2 regions of the Nocardioides ginsengisegetis genome follow, and region 2 is predicted to be linked to the other one. Evidence: predicted binding sites of a transcription regulator. Region 2 holds the regulator's gene; the other holds the start of a gene.

Region 1 (11,504 bases), 850 kb from region 2:
CAGGCGCCGGTGACGACCCGGGCGAAGACGGCGAAGCTCTGGAAGGTCGTGAAGACCACGAGGGCCGCGGTCGCGAGTCCGGTCAGCCGCCAGCTGTCCCGCAGGGTGCCGAGGACGGCGACGGCCACCGCCGTGAGGACGTAGACGACGACGCTGAGGACGGCGTGGAGGACGGCGCCCGTGGTCAGCGGGGCGTCGGTGTCGCTGCCCGCGTCCCACAGGACCAGGACGACGGCGACCGCGCTCACGGCCAGCGCACCCAGGGGTTCGAACCGGTCCGTGCCCGAGGCGAGCACCAGGGCGGCCACGGCCGCGGCGCCGGCCGCTGCGACGACCATCCCCAGGGCCGGGGTCCACGCGAAGCGCGCGGCGTCGACGAAGGGCAGGGCGGCCACGAAGAGGCCGACGAGCGCCAGCAGCGCGCCTGCCTCCCGCCACGGGGCCACGAATCCGCGCAGCCAGCGCTGGTGGACCACGGCCAGCGAGACCGCCAGCACCGCGGAGCCGGTCAGGCACAGCACCGCAGCCAGGCCGCTCGGGTCGTCGCCCATCCGGGTCACGAACCAGAAGGACCCGGTGGCGATGCCCACCAGCAGCGGCATGGTCGCCCGGACGGCGTACGCGTGCACGAGCGCGCCGAGCGCCCAGTAGCCGGCCAGGCCGGTCTGGGTGGTGGCGTCCAGGCTGTCGGCGGCCTGGAGGACGACCGCCCCGAAGGCGAGCGCGGCCAGCAGGCGTACCGCGCCCACCACGGCCGCCGGGATCGCGGGGTGGCCCGCCCGGCGACGGGCGAGCACCTCGCCCGTGACCAGCACGGCCAGCCAGATCGCGGCGACCGCGACGAAGCGCCCGAGCGGCGAGAGCGTGTCGAGGTTCGCGGCGACCAGCCAGATGAGCCCGACCCCGACGAACATCGCGCCGAGGGTGAGCAGCAGCCGTCCTACCGAGAAGCGTCGGCTGGCCCGGTAGCGGCCGGTGATCGCGGCCGCCTGTGCCTCGGTCAGCAGACCCTCGCCCTGCCAGGTGCCGATCTCGTGCGTGAGCCACTCGAGCTGTCCCGGGCTCACCGGGACCTGCCCGCGCGCCGGTGCGTCGGTGGTCATGTGCCCAGCGTGGCGCGGGCGACCGGCCGCGCGCAGGAGGAATTGGGCTCAGTCCGGGGGGACCTCTGCCCTGCGCTCCACCAGGTGGGCGCGCTCGGCCAGGTTGTGGCAGCGGCCGATCGCCTCGTCGTACGCCGTGCGCGCCTCGTCGCCACGTCCCGCCCGGGCGAGCAGCTCGGCACGCGCAGCCGGCAGCCGGTGGCCGGGGAGGGTGAGTCCCTCGAGCAGCCGCAACCCGGCGAGCGGACCGTCCGCCTCGGCCACCGCCACGGCCCGGTTGAGCCGGACCACGGGGGAGCCGGTGAGCTCGTCGAGCTCGCGGTAGCGGTCCGCGATCCGGGACCAGTCCGTCGCCGCGGGGTCCAGCGCGATGGCGTGCTCGGCGGCGATCAACGCCTGCAGGAGGTACGGCGCCGCCGGCGCGTGGGCCAGCGGGGTGAGCAGCTCAACCGCCTCGTCGACGTCCTCGTGCCGCCACAGCGACCGGTCCTGGTCGGCGAGCAGCACGATCGCGCCGTCGCGGACCCGGGCGTCGCGGCGGGAGTGCTGCAGCAGCATCAGCGCGAGCAGCGCGTCGAGCTCGGTGCACGGGTGGTCCGGCGGCAGCACGTCCCGCAGGACCCGGACCAGCCTGATCGCCTCCCCGGCGACGTCGGCGCGGAGGACGTCGGCCCCGGACGCGGGCGCGTAGCCGGTCGTGAACGCGAGGTAGGCGACGTCGGCCACCACCCCGACCCGGGCGTCGAGCTCGGCGCCGGACGGGACGGCGAAGTGCTGTCCGGCAAGGCGCTTGCGGGCCCGGGTCAGCCGGGCGGCCATGGTCGGGGTGCTGACGAGGAAGAGCCGCGCGACGTCCTCGGTCGGGACGCCCAGCACCAGCCGCAGGGTCAGCGCGGCGGCCGCCTCGCGGGGCAGGGAGGGGTGCGCGCACAGCAGCACGAGCCGGAGCCGCTCGTCGCCGATCCGGCCGGGAGGCCCGTCGGGGCCGTCCGGGAAGGCCATCGTGCGCTGCGCCTCCTCGGTCAGGTCGGCCTCGACGGCCAGCACCGGCAGCGCCCGGTCCGCGACCGTCTCGGTGCGCAGGCGGTCGATGATCCGACGGCGCGCGGTGGTCAGCAGCCAGGCCGGCGGGTTGGCGGGGACGCCGTCACCCGGCCAGGTGCGGGCGGCGGCCTCGAAGGCGTCGGCCAGCCCGTCCTCGGCCAGGTCCAGGCGCCGGAACTGCGCGACGAGCAGGGCCAGCAGGCGGCCCCACTCGTCACGCAGGACGGCGGCGAGGGGGTCGGTCACATCCCGCCCGAGTGGTCGACGGTGCCGCGGACCTCGATGGCGCCCTCGGCGCCGGCCAGGATGCCGCAGACCTGCAGCAGGTCGTCGAGGTCGTCGGTGTCGACGACGTAGTAGCCGGTCAGCTGCTCGACGGTCTCGGCGTACGGGCCGTCGGTGACGGTGATCGCGTCGAGCTCGCCGCGCACCACCTTGGCGGTGCCGGAGTGGGTGAGCTCGTTGCCGCCGACCACCTTGTGGCCACGCTCGCCGAGCAGGCGGTGGAACTCGCCGTGCTTGGCGTACATCTGCGCCTTGTGCTCCTCGGTGGCGTTCAGCCAGCTGCTCTCGTTGCCGGGAATCAGCACGACGTACTCGGTCATGGTCGGTCCTCTCAAGGTGGTGTGAAGGAGTCTGTCACCGAGATGACGGGCGAGTGCGGGCGAAATCGACACGTCCCGCACACGATCTCGTCGGGGACTGTTCAGGTCGCTGTGGTTCCTCTGGGGGGTGAACCGCGAACGACTCCTCCAACGCCTGTTCGGACTCGGTATCGGCGCCGCCGCCGTGGGCCTGGCGACCGGCGGGATCGGGTACGGCGCCCGCGAGCTCCTGCACCGCCAGGCCGAGGCCGCGCGCCGGATGATCGGCAAGCCGCTCGGCGAGCAGGCGCCCCGTGCGGACAAGGTCTGGAAGAAGAAGTACGGCGACCCGATCGAGCTGCTCGTGCTCGGCGACTCGATCGCGGCCGGGCTCGGGGCCGACCTGCCGAAGGAGACGTTCGGGGCCCGCCTCGCGACCCGGCTGGCCAAGGCGACGCAGCGGTCGGTGCGGCTGACCACCGGGGCCGTGGTCGGGTCGGAGTCCTCGATGCTCGGCGCCCAGATCGCCGGGCTGCGACCGGGCTACGTGCCGGACGTGGCGGTGATCGTGGTCGGCGGCAACGACGTGACCCACCGGGTGCCGGTCGCGGACTCGGTCAAGCACCTCGAAGAGGCGATCGCGGTCCTGCGGGAGCGGGGGAGCGCGGTGGTCGTGGGGACCTGCCCCGACCTCGGCGCGCTGCGACCGGTGCCGCAGCCGCTGCGCTCCCTCGGCTCGCGGGCGTCGCGCCAGCTGGCCGCCGCGCAGGCGTCGGCGGCGGTCCGGTCCGGCGCGCACGCGGTGTCGCTGGCCGACGTGGTCGGCCCGTTCTTCATCACCAACCCCGACGAGATGTTCAGCCTGGACCGGTTCCACCCCAGCGCGCTCGGCTACAAGCGGACCGCCAAGGCGATGCTGCCGTCGGTGCTGGCCGCCCTGGGCGTGGAGGAGGACGTGCCCTTCGGTCACCAGCCCCCGGCACAGCCGTCGGATCGGTAGGGTCCGTGGGATGACCAGCCCGCCTCCCGTCCTGCTCGTCACGTGTGCGGACTGGCCCGACGGCGAGCCCGGCCACGCCGCCCTCGACGCGGCCCTGGACGCAGCCGGCATCGCCAGCCGGTGGGTGCGGTGGGACGACCCGTGGGTCGACTGGGCTGCGGCCCGGGTCGTGGCCGTCCGGTCGACGTGGGACTACACCAGCAGGCTCGGGGAGTTCCTCGGCTGGGCAGCGGGGATCGGCCCCGCCCTGCTCAACGGGGTCGAGGTGTTCCGCTGGAACACCGACAAGGGCTACCTCGTCGACCTCGCCGAGGCCGGCCTTCCCGTCGTGCCGACCCGGACCGCCGACGACGACGAGGAGGTCCGGCTCGCCGCGGCCGGCTTCGGCGTCTCGGTGGTCAAGCCCCGCGTCGGCGCCGGGGGCTTCGGCGTCGAGGTCGTCGACGACGCCCGACGCTGGCTGCCCGCGGCCGACAGCCCGGGCGGGCCGTGGGTGGTGCAACCGCTCGTGGAGTCGGTGCGCGAGTCTGGTGAGACCTCGGTCTTCGTCATCGACGGCCGACCGGTGAGCCAGGTCGACAAGCGTCCCGCCTCGGGGGAGATCCGGGTGCACGAGCACTTCGGCGGCCGCTCCCGGCCGGTCGAGCTGACCGAGGAGGCCGCGCTGCTGGCGGCCCGGGCCGTCGCCGCGGCGGCGGACCTGATCGGCGCCGAGATCGTCTACGGCCGCGTCGACATGATGCACCACGACGGCGGGCTGGTGGTCAGTGAGATCGAGGTGACCGAGCCCGGGCTCTACCTCGACGTGATGCCCCTCAACGCGATCCCGTTCGCCGAGGCCGTCGCGGCCCGGCTCTCACGCTGAGGGCAGTGCCCGGGCGAACTCCGCCACCACGTCGGCGGCGGTGAGCTCGTGCTCCAGCGCGACCACGCCTTCGCCGGCGTAGAGGTGGGCGGTGCTGAAGTCCTCGGCCTGCACGGCCTTGCGGTGGCGCTCGCGCGCCGCCTCGTCGAGGTGGTCCTCGTGGCCGACCCACGCGTCGAAGTAGGCGTTGGCCACGGCACGGCCCCCGAACTCGCGGGGCCAGGCCGCCTGCTGGGCCACGTCGAAGACCCGCCCGTAGCCGGTCTCGGTGGCGGCGAACAGCGCCTGCCGGGCCCGTGGGGACGTGTCGGTCTCGACGCAGCCGAGGAAGGCGGTGCCGACCCAGGCACCGGCGGCACCGGCCGCGACCACGGCGGCGAGCCCGCGGTGGTTGAGGATGCCGCCGGCGGCGTAGACGGGCAGGTTGGTCCGGTCCAGCACGAGCTGGAGCAGCGGCAGCGTGGCCATCGCGTTGCGTCCGTGGCCGCCCGCCTCGGCACCCCGCACGACCAGGACGTCGGCACCCGCGTCGAGGGCGGCCTCGAGGTCGTCGAGCGACCCCACCTGGGTCGCGGTCAGGATCCCGGCCTCGCGCAGCCGGCCGAGGGGGCCGGCGTACGCACCGAAGGAGACCGAGACCAGCGCCGGCCGCAGCTCGAGGACCGCCTCGAGCTGGTCGGGGGCGTCGGGCAGGGCCCAGGCCATCAGGCCCACGCCGTACGGCGTCCCGTCGGCGCCCGCGATCGCCGCCTGCTCCCGGATCCAGCCGCCGTCGCGGGTGGCCGCGACCCCGATCATCCCGAGGCCGCCGGCCGCGCTGACCGCGTGGGCGAGCCGGCCGCCGCCCGGGCCGGCCATCGGGGCGCCGATGAGGGGGACGGGGGTGCGGAGCTGGTCGGGCAGGTGCATGACCCCCACGGTAGCCGCGAACTCCTTGCACTCTCGGGGGTCGAGTGCTAAACATGACGCTGGCACTCGTAGCATGAGAGTGACAACACCGGATCGGTGACGCTGAGGTCCAGGCACTGGCGAGAAAGGGTTCGTCAGCTTGCCTCGACCGTCCGTCGCGGGCAGCCCACCGATCGGTCCCCATGAACTCATACGCGTGAGGAATGGCTGAAATGCCCAAGCTTATTGCTTTCAACGAGGAGGCCCGGCGCGGCCTCGAGCGTGGCATGAACACGCTCGCTGACGCCGTCAAGGTCACCCTCGGTCCCAAGGGCCGCAACGTCGTCCTGGAGAAGAAGTGGGGCGCCCCCACGATCACCAACGACGGTGTGAGCATCGCCAAGGAGATCGAGCTCGAGGACCCCTACGAGAAGATCGGCGCCGAGCTCGTCAAGGAGGTCGCCAAGAAGACCGACGACGTCGCCGGCGACGGCACGACGACCGCGACCGTTCTCGCCCAGGCGATGGTCCGCGAGGGTCTGCGCAACGTGGCCGCGGGTGCCAACCCGATGGGCCTCAAGCGCGGCATCGAGGCCGCCGTGGCCGCTGTCTCCGAGCAGCTGTCCAACATGGCGATCGACATCGAGACCAAGGAGCAGATCGCGGCCACGGCCTCGATCTCCGCCGCTGACACCACCGTCGGCGAGATCATCGCCGAGGCGATGGACAAGGTCGGCAAGGAAGGTGTCATCACCGTCGAGGAGTCCAACACCTTCGGGCTCGACCTCGAGCTCACCGAGGGCATGCGCTTCGACAAGGGCTACATCTCGGCGTACTTCGTGACCGACCCGGAGCGCATGGAGACCGTGCTGGAGGACCCCTACGTCCTCATCGCCAACTCCAAGATCTCCTCGGTCAAGGACCTGCTGCCGCTCCTGGAGAAGGTCATGCAGTCCGGCAAGCCGCTGCTGATCCTCGCCGAGGACGTCGACGGCGAGGCCCTGTCCACGCTCGTCGTGAACAAGATCCGTGGCACCTTCAAGTCCGTCGCCGTCAAGGCCCCGGGCTTCGGTGACCGCCGCAAGGCCATGCTCCAGGACATCGCGATCCTGACCGGCGGCCAGGTCATCTCCGAGGAGGTCGGCCTCAAGCTCGAGTCGACCGGCATCGAGATGCTCGGCCAGGCCCGCAAGGTCGTCATCACCAAGGACGAGACCACCATCGTCGAGGGTGCCGGCGACACCGCCCAGATCGAGGGTCGGGTCAACCAGATCCGCGCCGAGATCGAGAAGTCGGACTCCGACTACGACCGCGAGAAGCTGCAGGAGCGCCTGGCCAAGCTGGCCGGCGGCGTTGCGGTCATCAAGGTCGGCGCGGCCACCGAGGTCGAGCTCAAGGAGCGCAAGCACCGCATCGAGGACGCCGTTCGCAACGCGAAGGCGGCCGTCGAGGAGGGCATCGTCGCCGGTGGCGGCGTGGCGCTCGTGCAGGCTGCGGCCACCGCGTTCGACAAGCTCGAGCTCGTCGGTGACGAGGCGACCGGGGCCAACATCGTGCGCTTCGCGTCCGACGCCCCGCTCAAGCAGATCGCGATCAACGCCGGCCTCGAGGGCGGCGTCGTGGCGGAGAAGGTGCGCAACCTGACCCCCGGTCACGGCCTCAACGCGGCCACCGGCGAGTACGTCGACATGATCGCCTCCGGCATCATCGACCCCGCCAAGGTGACCCGCTCGGCGCTCCAGAACGCCGCGTCGATCGCCGCGCTGTTCCTCACCACCGAGGCCGTCGTGGCCGACAAGCCGGAGAAGGCCGCCCCGATGGGCGACCCGTCCGGTGGCATGGGCGGCATGGACTTCTGAGCACCCCTTGACGGGGGCCAGCTTGCTGGCACCCCGTCAAAGCCAGGTGCCAGGTTGAGGAGCGTCGGCCGGACCGAGCGAAGCGAGGAACGGCGACGCGTCTCGAAACCTGAGTCCAGCCTCACCACACGCTCCACCAGCAGGGCCCCGGTCTTCGGACCGGGGCCCTGCTGCGTCTCCGGGGGGACTGCCGACGGGCCGAGCGTCCCGACGGTCCGGGACCTCCGACCCTCACCGGCATTTCGCGATTCGGGTGGAGTGGGAGCCGTGGGTCTGCCACGGTGGGTGGGCCGCGTGAGGAGACGCACATGGACGACCTGATGCTCGACGAACCGCGGTCGGGGGTGGCCACCCGGTCGCCGATGGTCATGCTCGTCACCGCGACCATCGGGTTCGCGGTGAACTTCTGGGCCTGGGCGCTGATCAGCCCGCTCGGCCCGCTCTTCCGCGAGAAGGGGACGCTCGGTCACCTCACCGAGTCCGACGTCGCCCTGATGGTCGCCGTCCCGGTCATCGTCGGCTCGCTCGGCCGGATCCTGGTCGGCGCCCTCACCGACAAGCTCGGCGGCCGGGTGATGTTCCCGATCATCTCCGCGGTGACAATCGTCCCGGTCCTGTTCATCGGTTTCTTCGCCCAGACCTCGTACGCCGCCCTCCTGTTCGGCGGCTTCTTCCTCGGCATCGCCGGCACCGCCTTCGCCGTGGGGGTGCCCTTCGTCAACGCGTGGTTCCCGCCCGAGCGCCGCGGCCTGGCCATCGGCGTCTTCGGCGCCGGCATGGGCGGCACCGCGATCAGCGCGCTGACGACGGTCAAGCTCTACACCAACGTCGGCTCCCGCGCGCCCTTCCTCATCACGGCCGCGGTCCTGGCGGTGTACGCCGTCGTCGCCTGGCTGGTGCTGCGTGACGCCCCCGGCCGCACCGCCCCGACCAGCTCCCTGCTGACCCGGCTCTCGGCCAACGCGCGGCTCTCGATCACCTGGCAGGCGTGCCTGCTCTACGCCGTCGCCTTCGGCGGGTACGTCGCGTTCTCGGTCTACCTGCCGGCGTACCTCAAGACCGACTACGGCCTGACCCCGGCCGACGCCGCCAACCGGATGGCCGGCTTCGTCGTCGTCGCCGTGGTCATGCGGCCGCTCGGCGGCTGGCTCTCGGACCGCTTCGGACCGATCCCCGTGCTCGCCTCCGGCTACGCCGTCGTGGTCGTGGGCGCGGGCGTCGCCGCGACCCACCCGCTGCTCGAGCACGTCGGCACGGTCGCGTTCCTCGCGATGGCGGCCGCGCTCGGCGCCGGCAGCGGGGCGACCTTCGCCCTCATCGCGCTGGTGACCGAGCCGTCCCGGGTCGGTGGGGTCACCGGACTGGTGGGAGCGGCCGGCGGGCTCGGCGGCTTCGCGCCGCCGCTGGTCATGGGCTACGTCTACGGCCGCACCGACTCCTACGCGATCGGGCTGTGGCTCCTGTCGGTGACCGCCGCCCTCGCGCTCCTGCTCACCCTGACCGTCGTCCGCCACACCGCCGCTCAGCACGCCACCCAGGAACAGGGGATCCGTTGACGAAGACGCCGAACGACAGCAGCCAGATCGGGATGGATGGGTCGCTCGCCGACGCGCTCGTGCGCAGCAGGCGCTTCTTCACCAAGGGGACCGTCTCGGCGGACCTGCGGACCCTCACGAAGGTCGGGGGCCGGCAGGCCGACGACTTCTACCGGGACCGGTGGAGCCACGACAAGGTCGTGCGCTCCACGCACGGGGTGAACTGCACGGGCTCCTGCTCGTGGAAGGTCTACGTCAAGGACGGGATCATCACCTGGGAGACCCAGCAGACCGACTACCCCTCGGTCGGCCCCGACTCCCCGGAGTACGAGCCCCGCGGCTGCCCCCGCGGCGCCGCGTTCTCCTGGTACACCTACTCGCCGACCCGGGTGCGCTACCCCTACGTGCGCGGCGTGCTGCTGCAGATGTTCCGCGAGGCCAGGGCCCAGCACGGTGGCGACCCGGTCAAGGCCTGGGAGCACATCGTCGAGAACCCGCTGCGGGCCAAGGCCTACAAGTCCGCCCGGGGCAAGGGCGGGCTGGTCCGCGCCACGTGGGAGGAGGCGAGCGAGATCGTCGCCGCCGCCCACGTGCACACGATCAAGAAGTACGGGCCGGACCGCGTCGCGGGGTTCTCGCCGATCCCGGCGATGTCGATGGTGTCCCACGCGTCCGGCGCCCGGTTCCTGAACCTCATCGGTGGCTCGATGCTGAGCTTCTACGACTGGTACGCCGACCTCCCGGTCGCCTCCCCGCAGGTCTTCGGCGACCAGACCGACGTGCCCGAGTCGGGGGACTGGTGGAACGCCGGATACCTGATCATGTGGGGCTCGAACGTCCCGGTCACGCGCACGCCCGACGCCCACTGGATGACCGAGGCCCGCTACCGCGGCCAGAAGGTGATCGCGGTCGCCCCGGACTACGCCGACAACGTGAAGTTCGCCGACGAGTGGCTGCCGGCGAAGCCCGGCACCGACGCCGCCCTGGCGATGGCGATGGGCCACGTCGTGCTCAAGGAGTTCTTCGTCGACCGGGAGACGCCGTACTTCACCGGCTACGTCAAGACCTACACCGACCTGCCGCACCTCGTGCGGCTCGACGAGGTGTCGGCAGGCTCGACCACCGAAGGGTCGACCAACGAAGGGACGCCGACATACACCGCCGGCAAGTTCCTGACCGCCGCTGACCTGGCCGAGCACGCGGGCGAGGAGAACGCCGCCTTCAAGACGGTGCTGATCGACGCGCGCACCGGCGAGGCCGTGGTCCCCAACGGCTCCCTCGGTCACCGCTACGGCGAGGCCGGCGTCGGCCGGTGGAACCTCGAGCTCGGCGACGTGGACCCGCTCCTCTCCCTGCTCGACACGGCGACGGAGTCGGTGGTCGTCCGGATGCCCCGCTTCGACACCGCCGACGGTGCCGCCGCCGACCTGCCCCGAGGCGTGCCCGCGCGCCGGGTGGGCGGCCACCTCGTCACGACCGTCTTCGACCTGCTCCTGGCGCAGTACGGCGTCGGGCGCCCCGGACTGCCCGGTGAGTGGGCCAGCGGCTACGACGACGCCGCGTCCCCGTACACGCCGGCCTGGCAGGAGGCCATCACCGGCGTCCCCGCCGCGGCCGCGGCCCGGGTCGGGCGCGAGTTCGCCCAGAACGCCGAGGAGTCGAAGGGGCGCTCGATGATCCTGATGGGAGCGGGCACCAACCACTGGTTCCACTCCGACACGATCTACCGCGCGTTCCTCACGCTCACCAACCTGACCGGCTGCCAGGGGGTCAACGGCGGCGGCTGGGCCCACTACGTCGGCCAGGAGAAGGTCCGGCCGATCACCGGCTACACCCAGATCGCCAACGCGCTCGACTGGAACCGCCCGCCGCGCAACATGATCCAGACGGCGTTCTGGTACCTCCACACCGACCAGTTCCGCTACGACCAGTTCGGCGCGGACACCCTGTCGGCGACCACCGGGCAGGGCCAGCTCGCCGGGCGGACGACGGCCGACGTGATCGCGCAGAGCGCCCGGATGGGCTGGATGCCGTCGTACCCGACCTTCGACCGCAACCCGCTCGACCTCAGCGACGACGCGGCCGCCGCGGGCAAGCCCGTCGGCGAGTACGTCGTCGAGCAGCTCAAGTCCGGCGCGCTCGACTTCGCGGGCGAGGACCCCGACGCCCCGGGCAACCACCCCCGCATCCTGTCGATCTGGCGGGCCAACCTGCTCGGGTCGTCGGGCAAGGGCAACGAGTACTTCCTCAAGCACCTGCTGGGCACCGACTCGTCGCTGCGGGCAACCGAGACCCCCGAGGGGCGTCGCCCCGTCGACGTCCGCTGGCGCGACGAGGCACCCGAGGGGAAGCTCGACCTGCTGATGACGATCGACTTCCGGCAGACCAGCACCACGGTCTTCTCCGACGTCGTCCTCCCGGCCGCCACCTGGTACGAGAAGCACGACCTCAACACCACCGACATGCACCCCTTCGTGCACTCCTTCAACCCCGCCATCGCCCCGCCCTGGCAGACGCGCACCGACTGGGACGCCTGGCAGACGATCGCCGAGAAGTTCAGTGAGCTCGCCGCCACCCACCTCGGCGTCCGCAAGGACGTGGTCGCGGTCGCCCTCACGCACGACAC
Region 2 (11,504 bases):
TGCCCAGGCACATCTCGTCGGTGGTGCCCTCGCCCCACACGACGTACCGCTCGTCCTGGCCCTGGAAGGACGGCAGCTTGTCGCGCAGCCACTGCACGTGCTTGCAGGTGACCTTGACGGTGTCCCACGTGTCGAGGTGGACCGGCGTGATCGGCTTGGCGCCCTGGTTGTCGAAGTCCCAGATCGGGATGTCGAGGATCGTCTTCGCCTCGGGCGTGCCGGGGTTGGTCTCGATCCTGATCCAGCGGCCGAGCAGGTGCATGTGGCCGGCGACGCCGAGGATCGTCATCGGCTGCTGCACGCGGCGCGTGCAGGAGGTGACCTCGGAGGGGTGCGGCGTGCCGCCGCAGAGGAAGTAGAGGATGTCGGCGGTGGAGCCGGGGCCCTGGCCGAAGCGCGCCTTGACGTCGGCGACGGCCGCGTCGCGGTCGCACAGCGGGCTCTGGTCGTGGCCGGCGCGGCACGGAAGCTCGACGGGGGCCGGCATCAGGAACGTGTGGATCGGGTCGAGGTGGGCGGTGCCCGGGCGCCAGCGGACCTGCGCGGCCGACCGGTCGGGGCTGTCGCCGACCAGCAGGTTGTAGTGGACCTGCATGATGATCCGGCTGCCCCGGGCGAGGTGTACGCCGTAGCCGGGCCGAGTCTCGGACTCCTTGCCGCCGGGCGCCCAGGCGCCGAGCCAGTTGGCGTCGTCGACGTTGGAGAAGTCGCCGCGCAGGCCGGTGCCGCCGAAGCAGGTCCAGCCCTCGCCGTCCTCGCTGGCGTCCTTGGCCTTCGCCTCGGCCACCTGTGCGGGGTCGACGCGGAAGAGGATCACGTGGTGCACGACGTCGGGGTTGCCCGGCAGCACGTTGGTGCCGGTGAGGTAGACGTCCTTCGTCAGGTGCGGGTCGAGCAGGAAGCAGCGGTAGTCGTCGGTGCCGACGCCGGTGGGTGCGGACGGGGTGTAGTCCGTCGGCATCGCCAGCGTCATCCGCTTCTCCCCCGCGCGCAGCGGCAGCTGGGTCTTCGGGTCGGCGACGGGCACGGGCAGCTGGGTGGGGGCGGCGTCCGAGGCGCTCGTCGGCGTGTTCGTGGGCGCCGCGTCGTTCTGGTCCGACGGAGCACAGCCCGCCAGCAGGACCAGGGCGGCGGCCGCGGCGAGGACCTTCAGGCGGCTCATCCCGTTCATCCGGGCGGCCACGTCATCGGGCGGCCCGCGAGCAGGTGGAGGTGGGCGTGGAACACCGTCTGCCCGACGCCCGGCCCGGTGTTGAACACCAGGCGGTAGTCGTCGTGGCCCTCTGCGGTCGCAACGGCGGCGGCGACGCGCACCAGCTCGGCCGTCGCGGCGGGGTCGCCCTCGGCCAGCTCGACCGCGTTGGCGTAGTGGTCCCGGGGCACCACGAGGACGTGCGTGGGCGCCTGGGCGTTGATGTCCCGGAACGCCACCGCCGACTCGGTCACGTGGACCACCTCGGCCGGGATCTCCCCCGCCACGATCTTGCAGAACAGGCAGTCGTCTGCCGCAGTCATGTCTCCCGTACCTCCGTCTTTTCCGTCAGTCATCGTCGCATGAAAACTCGCGAAGCGCCGAGGTAAACCCCCGGGGTCGCCGGGGCGTGCCACTAGCGTGATGACCCATGCGACGGCGGCCAGAGTCTCTGGCGGGAGGGCTGCCCTGATGCCCGTCCCGTGGGACTCCGATGCCGCGGTCGAGCAGCTGTACGCGGCCCACTGGCGACAGCTCGTCCGCCTCTCCGTGCTGCTGGTGCGCGACGTCGGCACGGCCGAGGAAGTCGTCCAGGACGCGTTCGTCGCGATGCACGGCCGGTGGTCCCGGCTGCGCGATCCGGACCTCGCGCTGGGCTACCTGCGGCAGGCGGTCGTCAACCGGTCGCGGTCGGTGCTGCGGCACCGGGCGGTCGTGGCACGTCACGCGGCCGCCGCCCCCGCGCCTCCCGCCGAGCCCGGGACCGACCGGGCCTCGGTGGACTCGGCCCGGCGGACCGCCGTACTGGAGGCGATGCGGGAGCTGCCCGAGCGGCAGCGGGAGGTGCTCGCGCTGCGCTACTACCTGGACCTGTCCGAGGCCGAGATCGCCGACGCGCTCGGCATCAGCCGCGGCGCGGTGAAGAGCCACGCCTCGCGCGGCGCCGCCACCCTGCGCACGCTGCTCGATCCCTACTGGCTGCAGGAGGACCGGCCATGACCACACCCCTGGACCCCCGCGACCCCGACGAGGCACGCCTCGCAGAGCTGTTCCACGACGCCGTGTCCGAGGTCGAGCCCTCCGACGCCCTCGACTCCATCCGCTCCCGAACGAAGGTGACCCCCATGTCCGCACGCCGCTCCAACCCCTGGCGCTACGCCCTGCTCGGCGCCGTCGCCACGGCTGCCGTCATCGGCGCGATCGCCTTCGCCGGCGACAACCTCGGCCTGACCAGCAGCGACGACGACAACCCCGGTCCGGCGCAGCAGTCCCACCACGGCAAGCCCACCCAGGGCTCCGACTCCTCGCAGTCGCCGGACTCGCCCTCCCCGACGGAGCCCGCTGCCTCGGACTTCACCGTGGCGGCGTACTACCTCGGCGACACGCCGCAGGGGGTGCGCCTCTACCGAGAGTTCGACGCCGTGACCGGCACGGACAAGCTCGACGCCGCCGTCCACGCCCTCTCCGCGCCGCCGTCCGACCCGGACTACTCCACGCCGTGGCCGGAGGGCACGTTCACGGGGGCGTCGTACAACGGCGACTTCATCTCGATCGACCTCGCCGACTCCTCGCTGCACGACCGGCCGTCGGGCATGAGCGAGGAGGTCGCCAAGGAGGCCGTCCAGCAGGTCGTCTACACGCTGCAGGCCGCCGTGCAGGCGCGGGCCGGCGTCCAGTTCACGATGGGCGGGAACCCGATCGACCAGGTCCTCGGCGTCCCGACGTCCGAGCCGATCGCCAACGACAAGCAGATCGACGTGCTGTCGCTGGTCAGCATCACCTCGCCCGAGGAGGGTGACAGCACCTCAGGGACGCTCTCGATCTCGGGCGTGGCCAACTCCTTCGAGGCCAACGTGCCGTGGCAGATCCTGCAGGACGGCAAGGTCGTGCAGGACGGGTTCGTCACCGCCGAGGGTGCCTACGGCAACGACCTCTACCCGTGGCACGACGAGGTCGACGTGTCCCCGCTGCCCGCCGGCACCTACGTCTTCAAGGCCTCGACCGACGACCCGTCCGGCGGCGAGGGTGGCGGTCCCTTCGTCGACACCCGCACCTTCACCCTCCAGTAGCCCGTGCGGCTCTCCCCGCGACAGCTCAACCGGACCCTGCTCCAGCGCCAGCACCTGCTGGAGCGGGTCGACCTCGAGGTGCCGGACCTGGTCCGGCACCTCGTCGGGCTGCAGGCTCCTGGCGCGGTAGCGCTGGCTCCGGCGGTCCTGCGTGCATGCTGACGCCCATGTACTCGAGGTGGCTGGCCGCCACGGCGCTGGCCTACTCGGTCCTCCACCACCTCGGCCTGGTGCCTGACGGCCTCGGCACCACTCTCGACGCCACTCGCTGGACGGACTGGCTCGACCTCGCCGTGCCGTGGCTGGTCCTCGCACCAGGGGCCGTGACCCTGCACGCAGCACGGGCCCCGATGCGGCACTGGGTCCTCTTCGCGGCCGGTGTCGTCGCCTACACCTCCGGCCACGGCATCCACCTCGCCGCCAACTCGGTCGGCAACGAGGACCCGGGGCCGACCGCCCACTTGTGGGACGAGGTGGTCGGCCACCACCTCTGGTACGCCGGCGTTGCCCTCGTCCTCGCGGCTCTCGCCCTGACCATGCGGGACCGGCCCCGCCCTCACCCGGTCGGCCATCTCCTGTCGCTCGCGGTCGGCCTGACCTGGGCGAGCAACGCGATCGGTGGCGGCACGGAGGTCCTCAGCCTCCTGGTGGCGATCGCCGTGTGCGCCTTCGGATGGGCGCATCGCAAGGACCTCGCCGTGGTCCTGCTCGTCGGCTTCCTGCCGGCGGTGGGCGTGTTGGTCGTCGCGCTGGCGGGCAGCCTCAGCTGAGCGCGGTCGTGCCGAGGGGCGTCACGAGGTAGGTCCGGCCGTGGGGTCCGGTCCAGGTGTAGGTGCCGTCGGGATTCCTGGCGTAGTGCCATCGTCGGCTGGTCTTGCAGCGGTGATGCCGCCGACACAACGGACCGAGATTCCGTGGGTTCGTCTGACCCGGCGGGCCACCCTCGTCGAGGGGGATGTAGGGCTCGATGTGGTCGAGGTCGCAGCCCCGAGAGTCCTTCTGGCACCAGGGGAAGACGCAGTGGGGGTCGCGGAGCCGGACCTGTTCGGCCATCCAGGCCGGTGGGTCGTGCCGGTCCACCGCGTCGGTGCGGCGCATGTCCAGCACGGGGAGGATCGTGGCCCGGGTGCCGGCGAGCCAGTCGCGGATCTTGGTCAGGGTGGCCGGGCCGAGGCGTTCGGCCCACCCGGTCGCGGTCGGGTCGGCGAGGTCGTCGGCGTCGATGTGGAGGTACATCCGGGTCACCGGCGTCGCGCCACCAGCACCGGTCTGTGTGGCGATGACGCCGGCCGCCCGGGCCTTGCGGATGTCCAAGGCGTCCTGCGAGCCGTCGGTGAGGAGCTGGTGGGCGGTGGCGCAGATCAGGTCGTGCAGGGCAGTGAGGTCGGCGGTGTCGCCGGTGATCTCCAACGTCGACGTGCCGGCCCAGACCCCGAGTCGGCGGGGCGAGCCGTGGGTGAGCCGCACGCCCCACGCGGCCTTGGCCTCGTCCTCGGCGTCCGCGACCGTCTCGGGGTCGAGGTCGGCCAGCGCCGCGGCGATGGCGTTCTCGATCGTGGTCACACCCCAGGCACCCATCCGGTCCGCGAGGGCGGCGTCGACGTGGGCGGCGACCGCGGCGGACTGGGCGGCGCACAGCTGCGCGACCCGGCGGGCGCGCCAGACGGGGACCTCGAGGGCTTCGACCGTGGCCCAGATCCGCGGGTGGCGGTGGCGCAGGTTGAGCCCGTCGGCGATCAGCGCGATCCCGGCGGCGGTGGAGATCCCCATCGCGGCCGCGAACGGCTCCGCGGCGAACGCCGCGACCAGGGGTGCGCCGTCGCCGGCGATGGCCTCGTCGCAGTCCAGCCCACCGCCGCCGCGGCCGGCCTCGGCCCAGGTCGCGGCACCGGACTCGTCGGTGGCGGGGTGACGGTGGGCCCACTGCACGGCGTACCGCAGCTTGCGGCGCTGGGCCTGGCGGTCCTGGACCTCCGCATCGGAGACCAGGTAGAGCAGGAAGTCGTCGTCCAGGTCGTCGACCTGGATCCCGATCCCGCCGTTCATGGTCTCCACCAGCATGGGTCCATTCCAGCAGCGACCACCGACAGTTCCGGGCGTCAGGCGCCCGATCCACAACCTCTGGAAGTAAAGCTTTGAAAACCTCGATCACAGCGGTCGAGCAAGGCGACCGAAAGCCACAAGCAGGGTCCGGAGGCACCTCGTGCGAACCCTGCGGTGACCCCATATCTCTGTAATTGCGCGCCGAAGGCGCGAGGTCCCGCACCCAACGTCGGCGCACAAGACCGCACCGTGGCTCGCCGGGTTTCGAGACGCTCGCTCCTCAACCAGCGAGCGGCCTCACCCAGGGACTTGGTACGTGATGGTCAACCGCGTGTCATCGCTCCCCACGGCCTTCCCGGTCACGGTGCCGGTCGCTCCGGCGTACGCGCCCGTGCCGCCGACGACCCGGCCCGCATAGGTCGGCGGAGCAGCGCCGACCGTGTGGACCCGCGTCAGCAGGCAGACCGCCCTTGCAGGCGAGGGCGGTCTCGAAGACGACGCGGTCGGACAGCACGTGACCGCGGAAACTGTCGAAGCCGACGAACGCGCCGGTGGTCCGCGACCGGACCCGCTCGGTCCCGGCGAAGTGGAGCTGGTCGAGGTCCTTGGTCGCCGTCACGTGGAGCAGCAGACGCTTGGTGTGGGTCGTGGCCGCGGCGGGTGCGTGGTGCGACGGCGGGGCCGCGCCCGAGACGGCGGGGATCGTGGCCAGCAGCAGCGCTGCAGCGGCGTACTTCGTGATCATCGGCGTGCTCGATTCCGGGGAGGCAGGTGGGTGGGGCGCCCTCCCCACTTCGTACGCCGCGCGACCGGTCAATGCCATCTCCCAAAGTGGGGATGGGCCATGATGCTCGCCGTGCGCTCCTTCACCGACCTGATCGACGAGGCCGAGGCGGCCGACGTGTCCGGCTGGGACTTCGGCTGGCTCGCGGGCCGGGCGACCGAGGAACGGCCGCCATGGGGCTACGCGCGGCTGCTCGCCGAGCGACTGGCCAACGTCGGATCCGCCCTGGACATCGACACCGGTGGTGGCGAGATCGTGGCCGAGGCGCCCCGTCTCCCGGCGCGGATGGTGGTGACGGAGGGCTGGGTTCCCAACGTCGAGCGCGCCCGGGCGACCCTCGGCCCCCGGGGCGTCGAGGTCGTCCACCACGAGCCCGGCGAGCGGCTGCCCTTCCCCGACGCCACGTTCGAGCTCGTCACGAGCCGCCACCCGGTGCGGCCGCCCTGGACCGAGATCGCCCGGGTCCTGCAGGACGGCGGGACCTACCTCGCCCAGCACGTCGGCCCGGCGTCGGCGTTCGAGCTGATCGAGTGGTTCACCGGCCCAATCCCCCGGACCGACCTCGGCCGCGTCCCCGAGGACGAGGCCGACGCGGCACGGCAGGCCGGGCTGGACGTCGTCGACCTGCGTACGGCGAGCTGCCGGATGGAGATCCACGACGTGGGCGCGGTCGTCTACCTCCTCCGCAAGTGCGTCTGGTGGGTCCCCGACTTCTCGGTGGACCGCTACCGCGCACGGCTCGAGGAGCTCGAGCACGAGCTCCGCGAGAACGGCCCGTTCGTCGCCCACTCGACGCGGACCCTCATCGAGGCCCGGCACTAGCGAGAGGTCAGGACCAGCGCGGGGTGCGGGACAGCAGGGCCGAGACGGCCGCGACGCCCGCGGTCGAGGTGCGCAGCACCTCGGAGCCCAGCCGCACCGACGCGGCACCGGCCGCGACGAACGTCGAGATCTCCTCGGGGCTGACGCCGCCCTCGGGCCCGACAACGACCACGATCCGCCCGGAGGCGGGCACGGTGACCGACGAGAGCGGCACCGACGCCTCCTCGTGGAGCACGACGGCGAGATCGGCCGACCCGACCAGTGACGCGACCGATGCGGTCGAGGCCATCTCGGACACCTCCGGGAACCACGACCGGCGCGCCTGCTTGGCCGCCTCGCGGGCTGTCGAGCGCCAGCGGGCCAGCGACTTCACCGCCCGCTCGCCCTTCCAGACCGCGACGCTGCGCGACGCTGCCCACGGGACGATCTCGGTCACGCCGATCTCGGTGAGCATCTCGACGGCGAGCTCGCCGCGGTCCCCCTTGGGGATCGCCTGGACGACGACCAGCGACGGTGAGGGTGGCGAGGACACGTCCACCGACGCCACCTCCACCGAGAAGACCCGCTTCCCCGTCGACGCGACGGCGCCCTTGACCGAGACCCCCAGGCCGTCGGTCAGCACGACCTGCTCTCCCACTCGCAGCCGGCGTACGGCGACCGCGTGGTGCGCCTCGTCGCCGGTGACCTCGACCGACGCCCCGGCGGCGACGCCCGCGAGCGACGGCACCAGGTGGACCGGCAGCGACATCAGTGCTGGTTGAACGAGTCGCGGAGGCGGCCGAAGAACGACTTGTTGCCGGGACGGACCTGCCCGGTCGGCGACTCCTCGCCGCGCAGGGCGGCGAGCTCGCGGAGCAGCTCCTCCTGGCGCGCGTCCAGCTTGGTCGGCGTCTCGACGATCACGCTGACGACCAGGTCGCCGCGACCACCGCGCAGCCCGGGCACGCCCCGGCCGCGCAGGATCTGCTCGGTGCCGGACTGGGTGCCGGGCTTGAGCTCGAGCTCGAAGGACGTCTCGACGCCCGAGTCGGCGCCGCTCTCGACGTCGGCCTCCAGCGTCGGCAGGGTCAGCGTGGTGCCCAGCGCGGCCGCCGACATCGGCACCGACACGGTGCAGTGCAGGTCGTTGCCGTGGCGGGTGAAGGTCTCGTGTGGCGCGATGTGGATCTCGACGTAGAGGTCGCCGGCGGGGCCGCCACCGGGGCCGACCTCGCCCTGCTCCGTGAGCTGGACGCGGGTGCCGTTGTCGACACCGGCGGGGATCTTGACGGTCAACGTGCGGCGCGAGCGGACCCGGCCGTCACCGGAGCACTCCCGGCACGGGTCGGGGATGATCGAGCCGAAGCCGCGGCACGCCGCGCACGGGCGCAGCGTGCGGATCTCACCGAGGAAGGACCGCTGCACGTGGGCGACCTCGCCCGCACCGCGGCAGGTCTCGCACGGCACCGGGTGGCTGCCGGGAGCGGCGCCATCACCGTTGCAGGTGGTGCACAGGACGGCGGTGTCGACCTTGAGCTCGCGGGCGGTGCCGAAGGCGGCCTCGGCGAGGTCGACCTCGAGGCGGATCAGGGCGTCCTGGCCACGGCGTACGCGCGGACGCGGGCCCCGGCCCTGCGCGGCGCCCGGCGCCCCGCCGCCGAAGAACGCGTCCATGATGTCGGTGAAGGAGAAGCCGGCGCCCTGCCCGAAGCCGCCGCCCTGCCCGCCGAACGGGTCGCCGCCGCGGTCGTAGGCCGCGCGCTTCTGGGGGTCGGAGAGCACCTCGTAGGCCATCGAGACCTCCTTGAACTTCTCCTGCGTCTCGGGGTCCGGGTTGACGTCCGGGTGCAGCTGCCGGGCCAGACGCCGGTAGGCCTTCTTGATGGCGTCGGCGTCCGCGTCGCGGGCGACACCGAGGAGGTCGTACAGGTCCTGGCTCAAAACACGTTCCTTCTCGTTGCTGTGGGGGGCGTTCGGGGAAGAGGGCCTCAGCCCTCGTCGAGGAGGCGGGAGACGTAGCGGGCGACCGCGCGGACCGCCGCCATCGTGCCGGGGTAGTCCATGCGGGTCGGGCCGACGATCCCGAGGGTCGCCACGGCCTCGTCGCGCGGGCCGTAGCCGGTCGCGACGACGCTGGTGGCCGACAGCTCCTGGTAGGGGCCCTCGTGACCGATCCGGACGGTGACCGCGCCGCCGGTGGAGGCCTCGCCGAGCAGCTTGAGCAGCACCACGTGCTCCTCCAGCGCCTCGAGGAGCGGCCTGACCGCGGAGTCGAAGCTGTCGCCGTAGCGCGCGAGGTTGGCGGCACCGCCGACCGCGATCCGCTCGTCGGAGCGGTGGTCGACGAGCACCTCGACGAGCACCTCGACGACCGAGCGGGTCGCCTCCCCGTCGACGACGGGTACGACGGCACGCAGCGCCGTCACCGCGTCGGCGATCACGGCACCCGTCGCCGCCCGGTTGACCGCGAGGCGCAGGTCGGCGAGGTCCTCGTCGGTGATCGGGGCATCGAGCTCCACGACGCGCTGCTCCACCCGGCCGGTGGAGAGGATCAGCACCGCCAGCAGCCGGGTCGGGGAGAGCGCGACCAGCTCGACGTGGCGGACCGTGGAGCGGGAAAGCGTGGGGTACTGCACGACGGCGACCTGACGCGTCAGCTGCGAGAGCGTCCGCACGGAGCGCTGCACGACGTCGTCGAGGTCGACGGCGCCGTCGAGGAAGGTCGAGATCGCCTTGCGCTCCGCAGCGCTCATCGGCTTGACCGTCGAGAGGCGGTCCACGAAGAGGCGGTAGCCCTTGTCGGTGGGCACCCGGCCGGCGCTGGTGTGGGGCTGGGTGATGAACCCCTCCTCCTCCAGCGCGGCCATGTCGTTGCGCACGGTGGCCGGTGACACGCCCAGCCCGTGGCGCTCCACGAGAGCCTTGGACCCGACCGGCTCCTCGGTCGAGACGTAGTCCTCGACGATGGCGCGGAGCACGGCGAGCCGGCGCTCTTCCTGCATCGTGACCTCCTCGGCGCTGTCGTCAGTCTTGGCACTCGCGTGTTCGGAGTGCCAAGGGTACTAGGGTCTCGGGCCATGACGGAGTTCACGGAGGTGGCCGAGCGCGTGTGGGTCGCGCGCTACGAGTGGTTCGACGTGAACGTCACACTGGTCGGCGGTGACCGCGGGCTGCTCGCGGTCGACACGCACGCCTCGGCGCTGGCGGCGCGCGGCGTCCTGGACGACGTACGCCGGCTGGGCGCGGGCGAGGTGGTCGGCGTGGTCAACACCCACGAGCACTTCGACCACACCTTCGGCAACGGGATGTTCCGCAGCGCCTACGGCCAGATTCCGATCCACGCCCACGAGACGGCGGCGGCGCGGACCCTCGAGGCGGCCGAGCGGATCAAGGGCCTCTACCGGGACGACCCGTCCGACCCGCACCGCGACGAGGTGCTGGAGACCGAGGTCGTCGTGGCCGACACGACGTTCTCCTCAGCAGTCTCCCTCGACCTGGGCGACCGCGCGGTCGAGCTGGTCCATCCGGGGCGCGGCCACACGGGCGGCGACCTCGTGGTGCGCGTGCCCGACGTCGACGTGCTGCTGGCGGGCGACCTGGTGGAGGAGTCGGCGGCGCCGGGCTTCGGCGGCGACTGCTACCCGCTGGAGTGGCCGCTCGCGCTGGACATCGTGCTGGGGCTGACCACGTCGTCGACGGTCGTGGTGCCCGGTCACGGGGCTCCGGTCACCCGCGACTTCGTCGAGGAGCAGCGCAACGCGATCGGCATCGTCGCGGAGACGATCCGCGACCTCGCGACCCGGGGCGTGCCGGTCGACCAGGCCCTGGAGGTGGGCGACTGGCCCTACCTGCGCGAGGTGCTCGGACACGCCGTACGCCGTGGCTACGAGCAGCTGCCCCGCAGCCAGAAGCGTCTGCCCCTCATCTGACAGCGCACGCACGACCGGCCCGGAACCCCTGGAGGTCCGGGCCGATCTGACGAGCGGGCCACGCGGCCCGAGGGCTCGACCCCGGCGCTCAGCGCTCGATGTCGATGTCGCGGCGGGGCTGGACGTGACCCTCGACGTCGTCGTCGTCGGTCAGCGTGTGACCGCCCGCCCTGCGGTGACCCTCCACGTCCTCCTCCTCGGAGAGCGTGTGGCCGCCCGCCCTGCGGTGTCCCTCGACGTCGTCCTCGTCCGTCAGCGTGGGTCCACCCATCCTGCGGTGGCCCTCGACGTCGTCTTCGTCGTCGGTGAACGTGTGGCCGCCGGCCCTGCGGTGGCCCTCGACGTCCTCGTCCTCGGCGAACGTGTGGCCGCCGGCCCTGCGGTGACCTTCCACGTCCTCGTCCGTCGGCTCGTTGATCGGGTTGTCGTTCATGGTGGTTCTCCTCTGTTGGTGGGCCGCTCGCCCTGGTTGTTCCGAACTGTGCTCCTGCTGCTCGCTCCGTTCCGTCTGCTCGCTGACACAGCGAGCGTCTTCTCGCCGACCCCTACGGGACGGCGTTCTCGCTCACCGCCTGGAGCACCGCCTTCACCTGGAAGGGCGTGAGCCCCGGGTGCTTGCCGAGCAGCAGCGTGACCATGCCGGCCACGTGCGGTGCGGCGAAGCTGTTTCCGGTCGCGACGATCGA

What was found. The regulator HrcA, encoded in region 2, represses chaperone genes, less so after heat shock. The targets are predictions, from matches to a motif close to TTGGCACTCGNNNNNNNCGAGTGCCAA.
Region 1: groL (chaperonin GroEL) is a predicted target of HrcA. The motif match lies at 5,530-5,556, and genes of this name have one in related genera.

The regions. Positions count from the first base shown of each region.
Region 1 is NZ_JACGXA010000001.1:253,203-264,706, forward strand. It holds gene FB382_RS01225 (DUF2157 domain-containing protein) at 1-1,103, opposite strand, end outside; gene FB382_RS01230 (DUF6596 domain-containing protein) at 1,152-2,393, opposite strand; gene FB382_RS01235 (YciI family protein) at 2,390-2,752, opposite strand; gene FB382_RS01240 (SGNH/GDSL hydrolase family protein) at 2,880-3,731, shown strand; gene FB382_RS01245 (ATP-grasp domain-containing protein) at 3,742-4,596, shown strand; gene FB382_RS01250 (NAD(P)H-dependent flavin oxidoreductase) at 4,588-5,505, opposite strand; gene groL (chaperonin GroEL) at 5,718-7,343, shown strand; gene FB382_RS01260 (MFS transporter) at 7,652-8,899, shown strand; gene FB382_RS01265 (nitrate reductase subunit alpha) at 8,896-11,504, shown strand, end outside.
Region 2 is NZ_JACGXA010000001.1:1,100,586-1,112,089, reverse strand. It holds gene FB382_RS05190 (hypothetical protein) at 1-1,162, opposite strand, end outside; gene FB382_RS05185 (HIT domain-containing protein) at 1,168-1,515, opposite strand; gene FB382_RS05180 (SigE family RNA polymerase sigma factor) at 1,664-2,191, shown strand; gene FB382_RS05175 (Gmad2 immunoglobulin-like domain-containing protein) at 2,188-3,261, shown strand; gene FB382_RS05170 (hypothetical protein) at 3,265-3,423, shown strand; gene FB382_RS05165 (hypothetical protein) at 3,429-4,031, shown strand; gene FB382_RS05160 (HNH endonuclease signature motif containing protein) at 4,024-5,322, opposite strand; gene FB382_RS05155 (hypothetical protein) at 5,639-6,049, opposite strand; gene FB382_RS05150 (class I SAM-dependent methyltransferase) at 6,149-6,910, shown strand; gene FB382_RS05145 (16S rRNA (uracil(1498)-N(3))-methyltransferase) at 6,918-7,658, opposite strand; gene dnaJ (molecular chaperone DnaJ) at 7,658-8,830, opposite strand; gene hrcA (heat-inducible transcriptional repressor HrcA) at 8,878-9,891, opposite strand; gene FB382_RS05130 (MBL fold metallo-hydrolase) at 9,967-10,818, shown strand; gene FB382_RS05125 (hypothetical protein) at 10,907-11,251, opposite strand; gene FB382_RS05120 (S8 family serine peptidase) at 11,364-11,504, opposite strand, start outside.